2 linked regions of the Alkalinema sp. FACHB-956 genome follow. The protein of the gene in region 2 interacts with the protein of the main gene of each other region in a pairwise test. Links are inferred from orthologs where the notes say so. Each region holds a gene or a part of one and is shown on either strand. Other genes may lie near its edges.

What was found. Proteins that work in one complex are often made in the same cells at the same time.
Region 1: the proteins of gyrB (region 2) and gyrA interact in binary tests that used the Escherichia coli proteins (3 or more experiments, as listed by UniProt). The link is inferred for Alkalinema sp. FACHB-956 from one-to-one orthologs.

Annotation. Positions count from the first base shown.
Region 1 is NZ_JACJRC010000004.1:47,016-54,351, reverse strand. Bases 2,917-6,060 are described here. They hold gyrA (DNA gyrase subunit A), read left to right. Parts: upstream 2,917-3,264; coding sequence 3,265-5,856; downstream 5,857-6,060. Outside these bases: H6G21_RS07210 (MBL fold metallo-hydrolase), read left to right, coding at 1-748; H6G21_RS07205 (histone deacetylase), read right to left, coding at 842-1,765; H6G21_RS07200 (hypothetical protein), read left to right, coding at 2,477-2,635; H6G21_RS25980 (hypothetical protein), read left to right, coding at 2,741-2,869; H6G21_RS07190 (hypothetical protein), read left to right, coding at 6,468-6,656; H6G21_RS07185 (DUF1822 family protein), read right to left, coding at 7,139-7,336. UniProt on the Escherichia coli protein: A type II topoisomerase that negatively supercoils closed circular double-stranded (ds) DNA in an ATP-dependent manner to maintain chromosomes in an underwound state.
Region 2 is NZ_JACJRC010000002.1:82,409-90,762, reverse strand. What follows is about bases 2,977-5,849. They hold gyrB (DNA topoisomerase (ATP-hydrolyzing) subunit B), read right to left. Parts: upstream 5,446-5,849; coding sequence 3,508-5,445; downstream 2,977-3,507. Other genes in these bases: miaA (tRNA (adenosine(37)-N6)-dimethylallyltransferase MiaA), read left to right, coding at 5,686-5,849; H6G21_RS03795 (DNA-processing protein DprA), read right to left, coding at 2,977-3,123. In the rest of the region: H6G21_RS03810 (bifunctional aminoglycoside phosphotransferase/ATP-binding protein), read left to right, coding at 1-1,154; H6G21_RS03805 (hypothetical protein), read left to right, coding at 1,175-1,516; H6G21_RS03800 (HEAT repeat domain-containing protein), read left to right, coding at 1,648-2,421; more of H6G21_RS03795, read right to left, coding at 2,446-2,976; more of miaA, read left to right, coding at 5,850-6,777; H6G21_RS03775 (VOC family protein), read left to right, coding at 6,892-7,269; H6G21_RS03770 (hypothetical protein), read right to left, coding at 7,819-8,010; H6G21_RS03765 (hypothetical protein), read left to right, coding at 8,303-8,354. UniProt on the Escherichia coli protein: DNA gyrase negatively supercoils closed circular double-stranded DNA in an ATP-dependent manner to maintain chromosomes in an underwound state.

The DNA.
Region 1 (7,336 bases), on a different replicon or contig from region 2:
AGATCAGCGATCGCGGCTGGGGCAGGAACCTTGCATTGTGCTGACGGATGCGATTTCTGAATTAGCCGAATTTTGCCAGCCCCATACATCTTGGCTAATCTTGCTGCCGCAACACCAAGATCTCCGCTTAGATTGGCTCAGTTCGGAGGTGGTGGCGGACGTGTCATTGGAGGCCGCGACGGTGACCGTGGAAACGTATCTGTTAGCGGAACATTCCGATGGCCTGGGGGCGGTGCAATTAATCCATAATTTGCGACCGCAGCATGTGGTATTCATCCATGGAGCACTCCAAGCACTGCACGATCTGGCGGGATTGGATGAATTGAGCAGTCGTTATAAGCTCCATATTCCATCGCCGGGAACGCTCGTTGAGTTTGCGATCGGTGAGCAATTTCTGCAACCGGAAGCGCCGGAGCTAAGCTATGAGGGCGAAGTTGCGGAAACCCAAGAATCGATCGTAATTACATTACCCGAGTCAATGACGAGTGATCCACGTTGGCGAATGCTGAGTGATACGGGCTTAGTTGAAGCCCGCTGGCAGGGAGAACAGTTGATTTTGCGCGGGATTACGCAACGGGAGTTACGCAGCGAAAACATCGAGCAGAAATTGGAATCCGTCGATCGGGATTGTTGTATTAACTGTCGGTATTACCAAAACCAACGCTGTAGTAATCGACGATCACCGTTGTTTAACTTCCGGGTGACACCGGATGGCTACTGTCCTGTGTTTGCTGCAATGACGGATTGAAACGCGGCAAGGGGCGGGGGCAAGGGGTTCGATCACCGATCACTTCTGGTGCAGGAGGCACTAACGTAAACGCCAGTCATGCAGCACTCAGGCTTAACAACTATAACGAAGGCAAGGCTGAAGGGTGGCTAAAACAGAGTCGCGCAAGGAGGCAAAATCATAGCCCCCTTCCAACCCAAACACGATCTTGGAAGTCAGATCCAAACATTGTTGAGTGAACCAACCATAATCCTCCGGAAGTAGGGCTGTATCGGATAAGGGATCATCCTGGTTGGCATCATAGCCCGCGCTGACAATTAACAAATCTGGGGCAAAATTTCTCAAGAACGGCATGACTTGCTGCTCAAAGGCGGCGGTGTACTGGGCTATGTCATTGCCTGCTTGCATGGGAATGTTCAGGACGTTGTCGTGGAATCCGCGTTCCGTTTTACGACCTGTGCCGGGGTAGTGGGGAAATTCATGCAAAGAACAATAGGCAATCTGGGGATTAGATTCCACAATCTCTTGGGTGCCGTTCCCGTGATGCACATCCCAATCGAGAATGGCGACCCGATCGCACCCTTCAAATAAGGCATAATTCGCCGCGATCGCAGCATTACTAAATACGCAGAACCCCATCCCCCGATGGGCAATGGCGTGATGGCCGGGGGGCCGAGCCAACACAAAAACAGGCTTGCCAGTATTTAATGCATGGTTGACGCCATCGAGCCATGCATTCACCGCCAGCATAGCCACTTCATAGGTCGCGGGAGAAGCGGGGGTATCTGCATCAATTTGTCCGCCACCGTCCTTGCAGAGTTCTCTGACGGCTTCAATGTAGTGCTGGGTGTGGATTTTCTGAATCCAGGACAAGGGCGATCGAACATCGATGGGGGTTGGTTCCCGCCATTCAATTTGGTCTGCCCAGGATGCTGCCTGAATTCCTGAGCGAATGACCGTTAAGCGCTCTGGCTTTTCAGGATGGAAGGTTCCAGTTTCGTGGTGTAAAAAGCGATCGGAGTAGATGACTGGCAGCATAGTTCAAGTTTGGGCGAAGCTAAAATTTGGACAAAGCTAAAATTTGGGCGAAGCTAAAATTTTCGTCAAGCTCAGGCTTGGAGTGCGGCTTATTTGTTGCGGCTTATTTGTCAGGATAACGCGAATTTTGGAGAGAGTGACTCTCAGAATCATGGAGCCTGCTGAGCTGGGCGATCGGTTCACCAATCAATTCACACTGGGAAAAGACCGATCGCCGGGAGGAACCCTAAAATTATCTGTAAAGAAAGATTGCTGATTTGTAAAAAAGTATCTTGACCCGAATCCATCACCCAGCAGAGATCGTATTCTGAGTATTCATCCCTCCGTAGAGAGAGGGATGGAGTGGACGTTGGTTGCAGGCGTTAAGTGCAGGCGAGGGGCTAGGACTAGCCGCTAGTGCTCGCTAATGGCTGCTGGGTACGTTCTGAATGAGACAACACAACGAATGACTTCGCACAGCATGTTTGACCTCGCTGGGGTTTGCTCAAGCGTCTCGATATTGCTGCATATGACTCGGTTTGCTGGATACGAACGGTTTGAATAGTTGGAATGGTTTGGTCCTTGCTTCGGGCTTAGGAGTCACACGATGACTCCAAAACTTTCGATTTGCAGAATCCCATCTGCATAACTAGAACAAGTTGCCCCTGTAAATGACTGTACCTGTTCAAGGCGATCGCGGCCCCCTTTGATCCTCTGTTGGAGTTAAGCTCTATGCGTAAATATTCTTCCTCTGAAGCCGATTTAAAAGTATTGCTGGTATTTGTTGTCATTAGTGGATTGTGTCTGTCGGGAACGGCTATGATGTCTGCGGTCAACCTGACAACCTTGGAGACTCGATCCTTCACGCAGAATTTAATGAGTTGGCGTTAAGTGTTAATTTAAGTTTTCAATAAGGTCTCAATTTTTAAACCCATGATAAGGCGATCGTCTCGGTCGCCTTTTTGCTGGAATTGTGTTGCTTTTATGAGGTAGCCCATGGCAGGAATCGTCACATCTCGCGCGGTTGAGCGGGGGCTACGATCGTGGAATAAGAAGGTTCTCAGAAAACGGACATTACCAGCCCTAGGGGCTTGGCTGTATGACCCGCGCCAGGGGCTTGGCTAGAAAGCTGGATCAGCAACTATTGGCTGCTGGGTATGGGTTTTATGAATGAATAATTAAATGTTGCTCTCTCATGAACGGCAACGTAGTGCGGGATTTTATAAATCAACTAAGGATTATCTTTTTACAACTTTAGAATTAGCTGAAGTAAAGCTGAGGCAAAAAAATGAAAATGCTAAAATCAATTAATATAAAACACTAAAAAATAATGAGTCGTAGAAGACCTCTAATGCCTCTCGTGGAAAGTCCTCCAAAGTCGCAATTGACTTGGGTTTGAGCGGCCTCTCAAAGTGCTGATTTTGTGCTAAAATTGATGAGTCAAGTTGCCCCCAGTCGGTTATAATTAATCGCCCGGTCTGGGTATCACAAAAATTGCTGCTTTTGGAGTATTTCACGCTATGACCTTTTCTCAAGAGCCGCCGAACGAGGAGCGCATTGTTCCGACTGATTTGCGTAACGAGATGCAGCGGTCTTACCTGGAATACGCCATGAGCGTGATTGTGGGCCGTGCGTTGCCAGATGCTCGAGATGGCCTCAAGCCTGTGCACCGCCGGATTCTCTATGCCATGCATGAATTGGGGCTAACCCACGATCGCCCCTTCCGGAAATGCGCCCGTGTGGTCGGGGAAGTACTGGGTAAGTACCACCCCCACGGAGACACGGCGGTCTATGATGCCTTGGTGCGGATGGCCCAGGATTTCTCCATGCGATCGCCGTTGATTGATGGCCATGGAAACTTTGGTTCGATCGACAATGACCCTCCCGCAGCTATGCGGTACACGGAGTCGCGGCTGACTGCGCTGACGATGAATGCCCTGTTGCAGGATATCGAATCGGAAACCGTTGATTTTGCTGATAACTTTGATGGATCTCAGCAAGAACCCACTGTATTGCCATCTCGGATCCCTCAGTTATTACTCAACGGGTCTGCTGGAATTGCGGTTGGGATGGCGACCAACATTCCCCCCCACAATCTGGGTGAGTTGATTGATGGGTTGGTTGCAATGATTCACAATCCAGAGATTACCGATGCTGGGTTGATGGAATATATCCTAGGCCCTGACTTCCCGACGGGAGCGTTAATTGTTGGGAAATCGGGGATTCGAGAAGCCTACACCAGTGGTCGTGGCTCCATTACCATGCGGGGAGTCGCCAGCATCGAAACGATCGAACGGCGGGGTGCACCGGATAAGGATGCCATCATCGTCACGGAATTGCCCTACCAAACCAACAAGGCTGCGTTAATTGAAAAAATTGCGGAGCTGGTCAATGACAAGAAATTGGAAGGTATTTCCGACATTCGCGATGAAAGCGATCGGGATGGGATGCGGATCGTCATTGAACTGAAGCGGGATGCCTATCCTCGGGTGGTGTTGAATAATCTCTATAAGCAAACTCCCCTCCAGAATACCTTTGGGGCAAATATGCTGGCTTTGGTGAATAACGAGCCGCAAACCCTAACTCTGCGGGCGTTCCTAAAAACCTTCCTCGACTTCCGGGTTGAAACCATTACCCGTCGTACCCGCTATCTGCTGCGTAAAGCCGAAGAGCGGGATCACCTGTTGCAGGGCTTGCTGACAGCCTTGGCCAATCTGGATGCCATTATCGATCTGATTCGCCATGCTGCCGATGCTGCGATCGCCAAGCAGGAACTCATCGACACTTACAACTTGTCTGAGAATCAATCCGATGCAATTTTGCAAATGCAATTGCGCCGCTTAACTGCCTTGGAAGCAGAAAAGATCCAGAAAGAACATGAGGACTTGCAACGGCAAATTATTGACTTGCAAGACATCCTAGCGAAGCGAGAACGGATTCTGGCAATCATTGAAGAAGAAGTTAGTGAACTCAAGAAAGTCCATGCGACTCCTCGTCGAACTCACATCGAGCAGGGCGAAGATGAGTTAATGGATGAGGATTTGATCGCCAATGAAAAATCGATCATCCTGATTACAGAACAGGGATACGTCAAACGGATGCCTGTCGATTCCTTTGAAGCCCAAAGCCGCAACACTCGGGGCAAAGCTGGGGCCAAAATGAAGGAAGATGATGCGGTTGATCACTTTGTCACTTGTTGTGATCACGATGTGGTGATGATGTTCAGCGATCGTGGTGTGGTCTATGCCATTAAGGCGTACCAAATTCCCACCTGTTCCCGGACGGCGCGGGGCACCCCGATCGTGCAACTCCTGCAAGTCACCCACGAGGAAAAGATCACCTCTGTCGTCCCAGTGAGCGAGTTCCGGGATGATGTTTATCTAGTGATGCTGACCCAAAAGGGCTTCATTAAAAAGACGGTACTGTCTGCCTTTAGCAACATTCGGGCCAATGGGTTGATTGCCATTTCCCTCGAAGAGGGGGATCAGCTGCGCTGGGTACGGCTAGCAACGGTGCACGACAGTATTATCCTCGGGTCGAGCCAAGGTCGCGCGATTCACTTCCGGGTGAATAACGATCAGTTACGCCCATTGGGTCGCGCGACCCGTGGGGTACGATCGATGAACCTCAAAGAGGGCGATCGCTTGGTCGGCATGGCGATCGTCTCCAGCCAAATTCTTGCGGAACAGGCCGCCCTGTTGGAAGCGGATAGTGATGATGACTCCGAGGAACTGACTGACGGCAAAAACCAGGGGCCTTGGATTTTGGTAGTGACCACAGGGGGCTTGGGCAAACGGGTGCCCGTGGGACAGTTCCGCCTACAAAATCGTGGCGGGATGGGCATCATTGCCACCAAATTCCGTAAGAAAGGGGATACCTTGTCGGCCTTGACCATGGTGAACGAAGGGGAGGAACTGATGCTTGTGACGAACCGGGGAATCATCATTCGTCAAGCCGTGGATGCCATTTCCGCCCAATCTCGTCCAGCAACGGGTGTGCGGTTGCAGCGGCTGGATGAGGATGATGCAATTACTGCGGTGGCTGTGGTGCCGGTGAGTGGAGAGGTGACCGACGAGGATGATGAAACGAGTGGAATGGCGGAGACTGACTAGTCAATTCCGTTCACAAATACTCATCAATCAGTACTCATCACAAGTACCTATCAACCTAAGAACCCAGTAAAACCACTAGCCAAACGGAGGGAGGCATAGCGCTGCCCCTCTTTTTGTTGTTTGAATTGGGGGAGTCAACGATGAAGGCGCAAGCTGAATTCTAAATGTGACATGAGTTCGATAAATTCGTGGTGAGGCGCGATCGTCGGGGCTGCTCCGCAGCGAAGATCGGGGAACTTCTCCCCTCAAGGCGGTTTGCTCTGGCTCAGATGCCTATATGATTTAAACGCATTGCCCAAATTGATGAAAATCTATTGCCTTAAGGGATGGTGGGTTTGCAATCTTCCAAATGCTCGGCTTGATATGGGAATTGTTCTCACAATAGAAATTGCCATCATCGCATGTAGTTTTATAAATAAAAGCTAAGGATTGTAAATATGTAATCTGCGTTACATCTACTTGTATAAATTTTTAGTTGAAGTGGATTACTTTAATATTCTTTATATAAGGTTTATAGAAATGTTGCACTCTTCACAAGTTCTCCACGATCGATCCCTAATCTCTAGTCTCAGTCAGAGTGAGCCGATCGACCGAGGTAAGGGAGTCTGTGCATGTCTGCAATCTATTTGCTGGTTCATCGTGTGCTAGAAATGGGCTATCTCTCGAAGGAGCATGAGGGACAGCTTCGTCGTCTTGTGGGTCAAGGGTGCAATGGAGATGACCTGGAAGCCGTTGTCATGCTAAAGCAGGCATTGGTGTTTGGGCATGTAAAGCGGCAGCAGGTCAAGCGATCGCAGTAGATTAGATTAAAATTGACGACTTTTACGAGTAACTTGTAAATTTGCCGTAACGGCTACAGTTCTCGTTACAGTGAGTCGCTATGGTCGGCTTTTGTCTTCTAGGGGTGTAAAGACCAATCTGAAAAACGGTCACGCTAGGGACTGTGACTACTGGATTAGCATATCAATCAAGTTTCCGGGTTAGATTTCCAGGGTTCTGCTCCTAAATGCCGAGCTTGACTCAGCGCTTGACTCAGCACAAAACCCAATTCCACATCATCAGGGAACACCATCTATTGCAAGATGTGTCTTGACTAACAGATGTTTTGACTAAGAAGCATCTTGACTAATACTTAGCTAATCCAAAGTATCTCGAATCCAAAGCATCTCGAATCCAAAGTGTCTCGAACAGGTGTAGTCGGCTTAAGTGGCTGAGCAGCGACTGGAAATCCGGAAAATTGCTAGGAGCTGTTGCTAAATCTGAAATCCTATTACTACCTAAACTACAACCGAACAATTTCTCGTTCGAAGGCATCGGGGGTCGGTTCTACTTCCCAAACGATGCCTTCTCCGTGTTCTAAGGCAACCTCTAAGGTCAATGCCTCGATCGCAGATTCAGCCAATGCTTGATTACCTTCAAACATTTCCAAATCTTCTGTCAAAAGTGTGAGCCGAAAGCCGCCAGGAATCAAACCACCAGA
Region 2 (8,354 bases):
AACTGACGGAAGCCGACATTGAAGCCCTAGCCAAGCGGTTGGCCGCCTTTCACGCCCAATCCACCACCAATGACTATATCCGCAGCTTTGGCACTGTAGACAAAATTCGCCAAGCCTTTGATGAGAACTACGCCCAAAGTGAAGGTTACATCGATCGGGCACAAACCCAGGCCCAATGGGATGCCACGAAAGCCTATACCGATCGCTTTTTTGTCGATCGGGCCACAGTCTTTGCCGATCGCAGGACAGCGGACAAAATTCGCGAATGCCATGGGGATATCCACCTGCGCAACATTGCCTGCTGGGATGGCGAGATGCTGCTGTTCGATTGCATTGAATTTAACGAGCCCTTCCGCTTTGTGGACACGATGTATGATGTCGGCTTTGTCTGCATGGACTTGGATGCGCGGGGTCGATCGGACTGGGCCAACCTATTGCTGAATACCTACTTGGAGCAGACGGGGGACTACGAAGGCGTGCAGGTGTTGCCGCTGTACCTAAGCCGCCAAGCCTACGTGCGGGCCAAGGTCACTTCGTTTCTGCTAGACGATCCGGCGATTCCCGACGATGTGAAGCAGGCATCAGCCAAGACCGCAGCGGATTACTATCGGCTGGCCTATGACTACACCCAGGCCACCCAGGGTCGGGTGATTGTGATGGCGGGACTGTCGGGATCGGGCAAGAGCACGACGGCCAAGGCGATCGCTCGGCAGCAGGGGGCGATCCACCTACGATCGGATGCGGTGCGCAAGCAGTTGGCGGGGATTCCCGTGGAGCAACGGGGCGGCGATGAGATTTACACCCCGGAGATGACCCAGAAGACCTACGATCGGCTATTGGATCTGGCGTTGCTGTTGGCCGCCCAGGGGCAAACGGTGATTCTGGATGCGAAGTACGATCGGGTGGCCTTGCGGCAGGCGGTGATTGAGCAAACCCAGGCGGCGGGGATTTCGTTGACGATCGTGGCCTGTGAAGCGCCGATGGACGTGCTGCGGGATCGAGTCGCCGCCCGATCGGGGGATATTGCTGATGCGACGGTGGCCGTGCTGGAAGGCCAGTCTTTTGAGGCATTCACAGATTCTGAGCAAGAGTTCGTAAAATCGGTGAACACAACTGAGGATCTGAAGGCACAATTAGAGCTAGCAAATCTCTAGTCTGTGGCTCGTATTTAACTATGGCTCTCCCACCCAATGATGTTCTCTCTAAAGGTTTCGCCGCTGGCATCCAAGTTTGGCTAATTTTTCTGCTAGCGTTTTGGGTGTTGGGGTATCCGGTGCCGCTCAGCATTTTGCTAGGGGCGATCGGAGGGGTGGCCTCGGGGGTGATCATTGCTTGGTGGGAGATTAAAGAGGAGCCAAAGAAGGCGGAGCCTGTAGAGGACGCGAGTCTGGAGGATGTGGCGATCGTGCGGGAAAACCGCCGTCGCTTCCGGACGTTGTCGCGGCGGGCTCGCCGGAAGCAAGAATTCTCCTGGGAATTGCTTTGGGAGCAGGTGCAGTTCTGGAAGCGGATTTAGGTTTGATCGAATCCCCGATCGCTCTATTCTGAACAAGCTTTCGAGGGAGACTGGTTGACGATCGACTGCATCAGCTCTGAGTTGCTGGATGTAGGTGGTTTCTAATTGCGCGATCGCCAGCCATAGTTACCATGAAATCAACCTTCATTCTCTGCTTTTGCAGCCTCTTAATTCTCTTCGTCAATCCGGTGAATGCCGCTCCCTCCAATGCTCCAGCGGCGGTTTCCGAACAGTCCAACTGGCTGAATACAGAGGCCATTCCGCAAATTCTCTCGCAGCTACGTGACACTAACCTCGAAACCCGTAAACCTGCTGTCTACCAGATCGATCGTCTCGATGACCCCGCTAAAATTGCCATCATTCCCGGCCTTACCGACCTGCTGAAAGACCCTAATCTTGGCATTCGAAAGAGTGCGGCTGAGGCGATATATCGTCTGACGATGCGGGAGTCCTGGCAGCCGGATTCCCAAGTTGTGGCGAAGGTGCTGCAAACGATCCAGCCACTTCTGCAAGATTCCGATCGGAATACTCGTTATGGTGCAGCGATCGCACTGGGTTACATGGGCAAAGCCGAGCTAACCTCAGAACTCATCCCCGAACTGATCACCCAGTTAAAAGATACTAATCCCGAGGTTCGCAGTCAGGCCGCTGATGTACTAGGCACGATGGGCGACGCAGCAAAATCTACGGTACCTGAACTCACCCCTCTGCTGAAGGATACCGTTCCCAGTGTTCGTATCAGTATGGTGTCAGCGTTGGGCGCGATCGGGGTAGAAGTCCCAGGCAGCACTTTATTACTTGAGGAAGTGGTCAGGCATGATCCCGATCCAGCGGTTCGTAAAGCAGCACAGGAGGCACTGGATCACTTATACTACGTTGATCATCAAAGGATTAGAGGGTTGTAGGGGCCAAAGGATCAAGGCAAGTTGCTATTGCAGTGTTGTGATGAAATCCAGTTCTTCGTTATTGATATCCAGCACAACAATGCCTTGCTCCTGTAACAAGGGGTTGCTAGGGCTAGCTAAAGTCGCTACGAATTTTCCTGCTGCAATCAGGCTTTGGGCCAACGCTAGGGTTTTGCTGTTCGGGGCGGCGTAGGCAATCAAGATGATGTGTGCGATCGCTCCAATCATTGCATTTCGTTTCGCAGCCAGTTCAGCTGTTATACGAGGATAGCTGGCGCTAAAGGGCGAAATTAGCAATAAGCGATTTGCACCGATCGCCTGTTTTTGCGCTGGGGAGAGACGCATTTGATGAATACTGCGGGCAGGACAATGAATGATCGGTTGGATACCCCGAAGCAAAATTTTGAGGCAGTCTTGTTCGATCGGGGTATGGAAGCCGCTGATAACGGAAATATTGGCATCTCGCAACGCTTGAGCAAGGTCGTAGGTTTTAAGGATGAGGTCACCAGGACATTGCTTAGAACAGAAGAGGGCAAGGGTTTTGGAACAACTGGGCGGCGTAGCATTCTGGGCAAGCAAGTCAAGATTGCCGATCGCAGCCAGCGGTGGCGCAGTTTTAAAAGCAGCACTGGTTTTTAGGGCAATCGGATAGGTGGCATCCTTGGGAAAAAGGGTTTGTAAATTTGGAGTGGGTGCAGACATAAACGTCAGCAGTATTATGAGTTTATCTGCTTTATATAGCAATCCGATCTGATTTATGAGCAGAATTCGGCCTCAAGCCTTACAGCCTCTGGATAGCTCTCTCACGATTCACGTCGGATTGCTATAGAGATATTTAGCATGGTTTTCCTTCAGTCTTTCACAATGTCTTTTGATAAACCAAGTCTTTCCAGATCCCCACTTACCCTGTAGAAGAACAGCAAAACCTGGATCATGGGATAAACCACAGTACTAGTCTAGATATGTAGCGACATGACTATTAATAGTATTGTTCATTGGAACTACAGTCCTTAATTTATTTACTAGAATCGCCGATCGATCCCGATCGGCGATTAACACTTAAACCCAGCAGTCTAAATCAACAACCTAGATATCTAAATCCGCCAGATTCAACTTCGGCCCATAGGTTTCAATAAACTCCCGACGGGGAGCCACCCGATCGCCCATCAACACCGTAAACACCCGATCGGCCTCAGCCGCATCTTCAATTTCCACCTTCTTCAGCGTCCGCGTTTCCGGATTCATCGTCGTTTCCCACAACTGCTGCGGCATCATTTCACCCAACCCTTTAAAGCGTTGAATGTTGTAATTCGCATTGGCCGGAAACTCAGCAATCCGTTGATGCAAATCCCGATCGCTATAGCAATAGTGATGCTGACGCCCCCGCTCCAGCTTGTACAACGGCGGGCAGGCAATATAGACAAACCCGCGATCGACCATTTCCCGCTGATAGCGATAGAAGAACGTTAACAACAACGTCCGAATATGCGCCCCATCCACATCCGCATCGGTCATGATGATGATCCGGTGATAGCGCAACTGCCCCTCATCGAACTCCTCACCCTTAATCCCCAACCCCAGCGCCGTAATCAACGCCTGGATTTCCGTATTCTTGTAGATCTTGGCATCATCGGTCTTCTCAATGTTGAGAATCTTACCCCGCAAAGGCAAAATCGCCTGGAAGCGGCGATCGCGCCCCTGCTTAGCCGATCCACCCGCAGAATCCCCTTCCACGATGTAGATTTCCGACTCCGACGGATCCCGCGAAGCACAATCCGCCAACTTACCCGGCAACGTCGAAGACTCCAGCACCGACTTCCGCCGCACTAGCTCCCGTGCCCGCCGTGCAGCTTCCGCTGCGTTAAAGGCCTGAATCGCCTTTTCCAGGATCGTATCCGCCACCTGGGGCCGAAACTCCAAATACTCCGTCAACACTTCATTGACCAGGGAATCCACAATTCCCCGCACTTCCGTATTGCCCAACTTCGTCTTGGTTTGGCCTTCAAATTCCGGATCCGGCACCTTCACGGAAATCACCGCCGTCAGCCCTTCTCGGATATTTTCCCCCGCCAAATTGGGGGTATTTTCCTTCAGTTTGCCGCGCTTACGAGCCACGTTGTTCAGCGTCCGGGTCAGCACCGCCTTCAAGCCCTCTAGGTGCGTCCCCCCATCGATCGTACGAATGTTGTTGGCAAAACCCAGAATGTTGTCACTATAGGCGTCAACACACCACTGCATCGCCACTTCCACCTGCACGTTATTCCGCTCAGCGTTAATGTAGATAATTTCCTCGTGCAGCGACTGCTTTTCGCGGTTCATGTAGGTAACATACTCGCGGATCCCCCCTTCATAGAAGTAGGTTTCGCTGTGGGGCTGGCCATCCTTCAGCGCCTTTTCCCGCTCATCGATAAAGATGATTCTGACGCCCCCATTCAGGTAAGCCAACTCCCGCAGACGCCCCGAAAGCGTGTTGTATTCAAACTCGATCGTCTCAGTGAAAATCGAGACATCAGGCATGAAGCGCACGGACGTTCCCGTCTTATTGCCCGCCCCATCTTGAACCATTAGCTCAGTCTTAGGAATACCCCGTTCGTAGCGTTGGGTATGCACCTTCTTATTGCGCCAGACGGTCACTTCCACCCAGTCCGAGAGCGCATTCACCACGGAAATCCCCACCCCGTGCAAGCCCCCAGAGACCTTGTAGCCACCATCCCCAAACTTCCCACCGGCGTGCAGGATGGTCAGCACGGTTTCCAAGGCAGATTTCCCCGTCTTCGGGTGCAGATCCGTGGGAATCCCCCGGCCATCATCCGTCACCGACACCGAGCCATCGGCATGGATGACCACATCAATATTTTTGCAATACCCTGCCAAAGCTTCGTCTACGGAGTTGTCCACAACCTCGTAAACTAGGTGATGCAACCCCCGAGGGCCGGTACTCCCGATATACATCCCTGGGCGTTTCCGCACAGGCTCCAGCCCCTCTAGGACTTGGATCTGTTGAGCGCCATAGTTGTTAGTCATGGGTGACGTTCTCCGTCTGGGCAGGTTTAACGTGGGTTAACTGGGTTGCACTGGATGCCAATGACTCAGTTTTCCTGAAGGGATGGCAGGTTTCCTGGGACTCCAGTGAAGTGCTATCCACAATCCAGAACCATATTGTCCAGAACAATTCAGTTGCAGCCGATTCAATATAACAAATATCACCTAAATTTTAACACAAAAGGCTTGCAGGCGATTTTAGAGCCATCTCACGACAGGTTTATGACAGGGATCGATTCAGCTCAATTACCATCTATAGATGCCCCGGAAAACCAACTTGGGCAACCCCGATCGCACGACCGATCGCACCGTCTTTTTAGTAATGCAATTGTACCAGATTTAGAAGTGCCAAACTGGATAGTCCCCGGCCTACTCGTGATCTGCGGTGCAACGGCTTCCGGTAAGTCAGGACTGGCGATCGCGATCGCCCAACGGCTGAATTCCCTGATTATTAGCGCAGATTCGCGGCAAGTGTATCGAGAGTTTAGCATTGGAACCGCAAAACCGAGCATCGAAGATCAAAAACAAGTGCCCCATGCATTGATCGACGTTTGCGACCCCACGGAAACCCTGACGGTGGCGGATTTTCAGGCGCGGGTGAATCAAGTATTGACTGACTGGGGCCGATCGCACCCAACCCCCTGGCCACTGTTGGTCGGCGGCACCGGACTATACATTAAGTCCATCACACGCGGGATGCAGATTCCCCGAGTTGCTCCCCAGCCGCAACTGCGATCGCAATTGGTCAACCTCGGTCAGCCTTGGTGCTATGCCTTACTGCAACAGGTGGATCCGATCGCGGCGACCAAAATCCACGCCAATGATACCGTACGCACCCTGCGGGCCTTAGAGGTGTATTACGTCACGGGCCACCCCATTACAGAGCAACAGGGCGAGCATCCCCCCGCCTATCCCATTTTGCAGATTGGCTTGGAATCCGCACAGATTGACGATCGGATCCGGTGCCGAACCCAGCAGATGTTTGCCCAGGGCTTTGGGGAAGAGGTGAAGCAATTAGTGGAGAAATACGGGGACGCGCTGCCGTTGTTGAATACCCTGGGTTACCAAGAAGTGCGGCAATACTTGCAAGGTAAGATTTCCCTCACTGAAGCAGAGGATTTGACGGTGTTGCACACCCGCCAGTTTGCCAAACGCCAACGCACCTGGTTTCGGGCCTATCCTGAGGTGGAATGGTTTGATGCCGATGCCCCGGATCTCGTCGAACAGGTGTGGCAGCGGGTACAAGGCTTTATGACCCAGGCGAACACGCAGACTAATACGCCGACTAATGCTTCGACTAACCCAGCGATCTAGCACCATTAACAACACAAAATTAAACTAAATTGACAATTAGTTAAGCGCGTCACAAATTTTCTGAAAAGCCAAGCTAGAGTGAAAACACATTGCTAGTGCTGGGGTGGAAGAATCATGGCACAAAATTGGTCGCTAAATGCTGTGCGGGTCTTCGTATCGGATATCGAGAATGCCAAGATTTTTTACTGCGACATGCTGGGGTGGGTGCCGAAGGAGGATGGGCGAGCTAACGGATTTCTCCTGTTTGATGTGGGAGCCGTGCAACTGGTAGTGGAAACCGTGGATGTGGAGGCGCAACAAGCCTGGAAACTAGCCGGTCGTTTCACAGGCGTGTCCTTTGAGGTGGAGGATGTTCGGGCGCTGTATGAAAGCCTCGTGCGCAAAGGGGTAGAGTTTGTCAGCAAACCCGAAGCGAAAGATTGGGGTGGAGTTGTTGCTAGCTTTGTGGATCCCGATCGCAATGGTATTACTATTTTTTCTGCTGCTAAATAAGACCGCGCTTTTCGGTAAACGCTTGTCAGTAGATGATTGTAGATAGAGGCTTTTCGGTAAACGATTGTCGGTGAATGCTTGTCGGCAAACAATTGGTGAATGCTTGTCGGTAAACGATTGTAGATGTCGTTTCCAATTGATTGCTGAAGTGATTCACAAAACTGATGTCAAAAAAAATACGATCGTGTCTTCTTTTACAAGAAAACCACGATCGTAAAGTCATTTGAGCGACGAATTTGGAACAAGGTGAAATGAGTTAACGCGATCGCCCCTGCAAAGTCCTCTCAGCCGTTAGATCAGCCTACAATGCTCGATCCGCCAGCCCTCGACCTCTGCATTCAGCAGTCATCCTGTCGCGTTCTAAAGATTATGCAGGATTGCATCTAACCTGCAATGCTGAATTCAGGCCATTGCCCAACTTGTATCCAGCAAATTTGGGAGATGAATCCCAAGTTTAACCGAGTCCCTTGTCGATCGTCGCAGTGGGCTTGTTTACCTGGTTAGCTTAACTAGCTCGTTCAACCCAACTGACTAGTTCAACCCAACTGACTAGTTCAACCCAACTTGGCCCCGGTTATACACCGCGCGGTAAACATCCCCTTCGATCTGGTTTAAGGAACCGACGGTATCCGTAGACAGGCCCAGGCCAGAGGCATAACGGCTAGTCATGCATTGTTTCCGGTTGCGCAGATTTTGCCGTTGGTTGACCATCAAAGCGCGAGCACGTTCTTGAGTAGACATTTACTTTTCTCCTTGCTTCTGTATCCTAAGCTTACTATAACAGTTGAAAAACTGTATCGAAAAGTACAGAACGATACAATTAAGCATTTTATTTTCTTCTGGCTTACAGCAAAAAGATTAATTTTGCTTATAATACAGCTCTTCAGCGGTGAAAACGGACGAATGGATCCTACTTGGAGGGCTTGGCATATTCTGGGCGAGCTTGGTGAGAAGCATGCATAAGTTGGAGGGCGATGAACGTTAGACCTCCGAAAAACCGTCAGCCCCATCCAGGGCAATCAAGGGAGTCTACATGAACAAGACGATCGCACGAGTTGCGATTTTTTGCCTCAGTTGGATGCTAG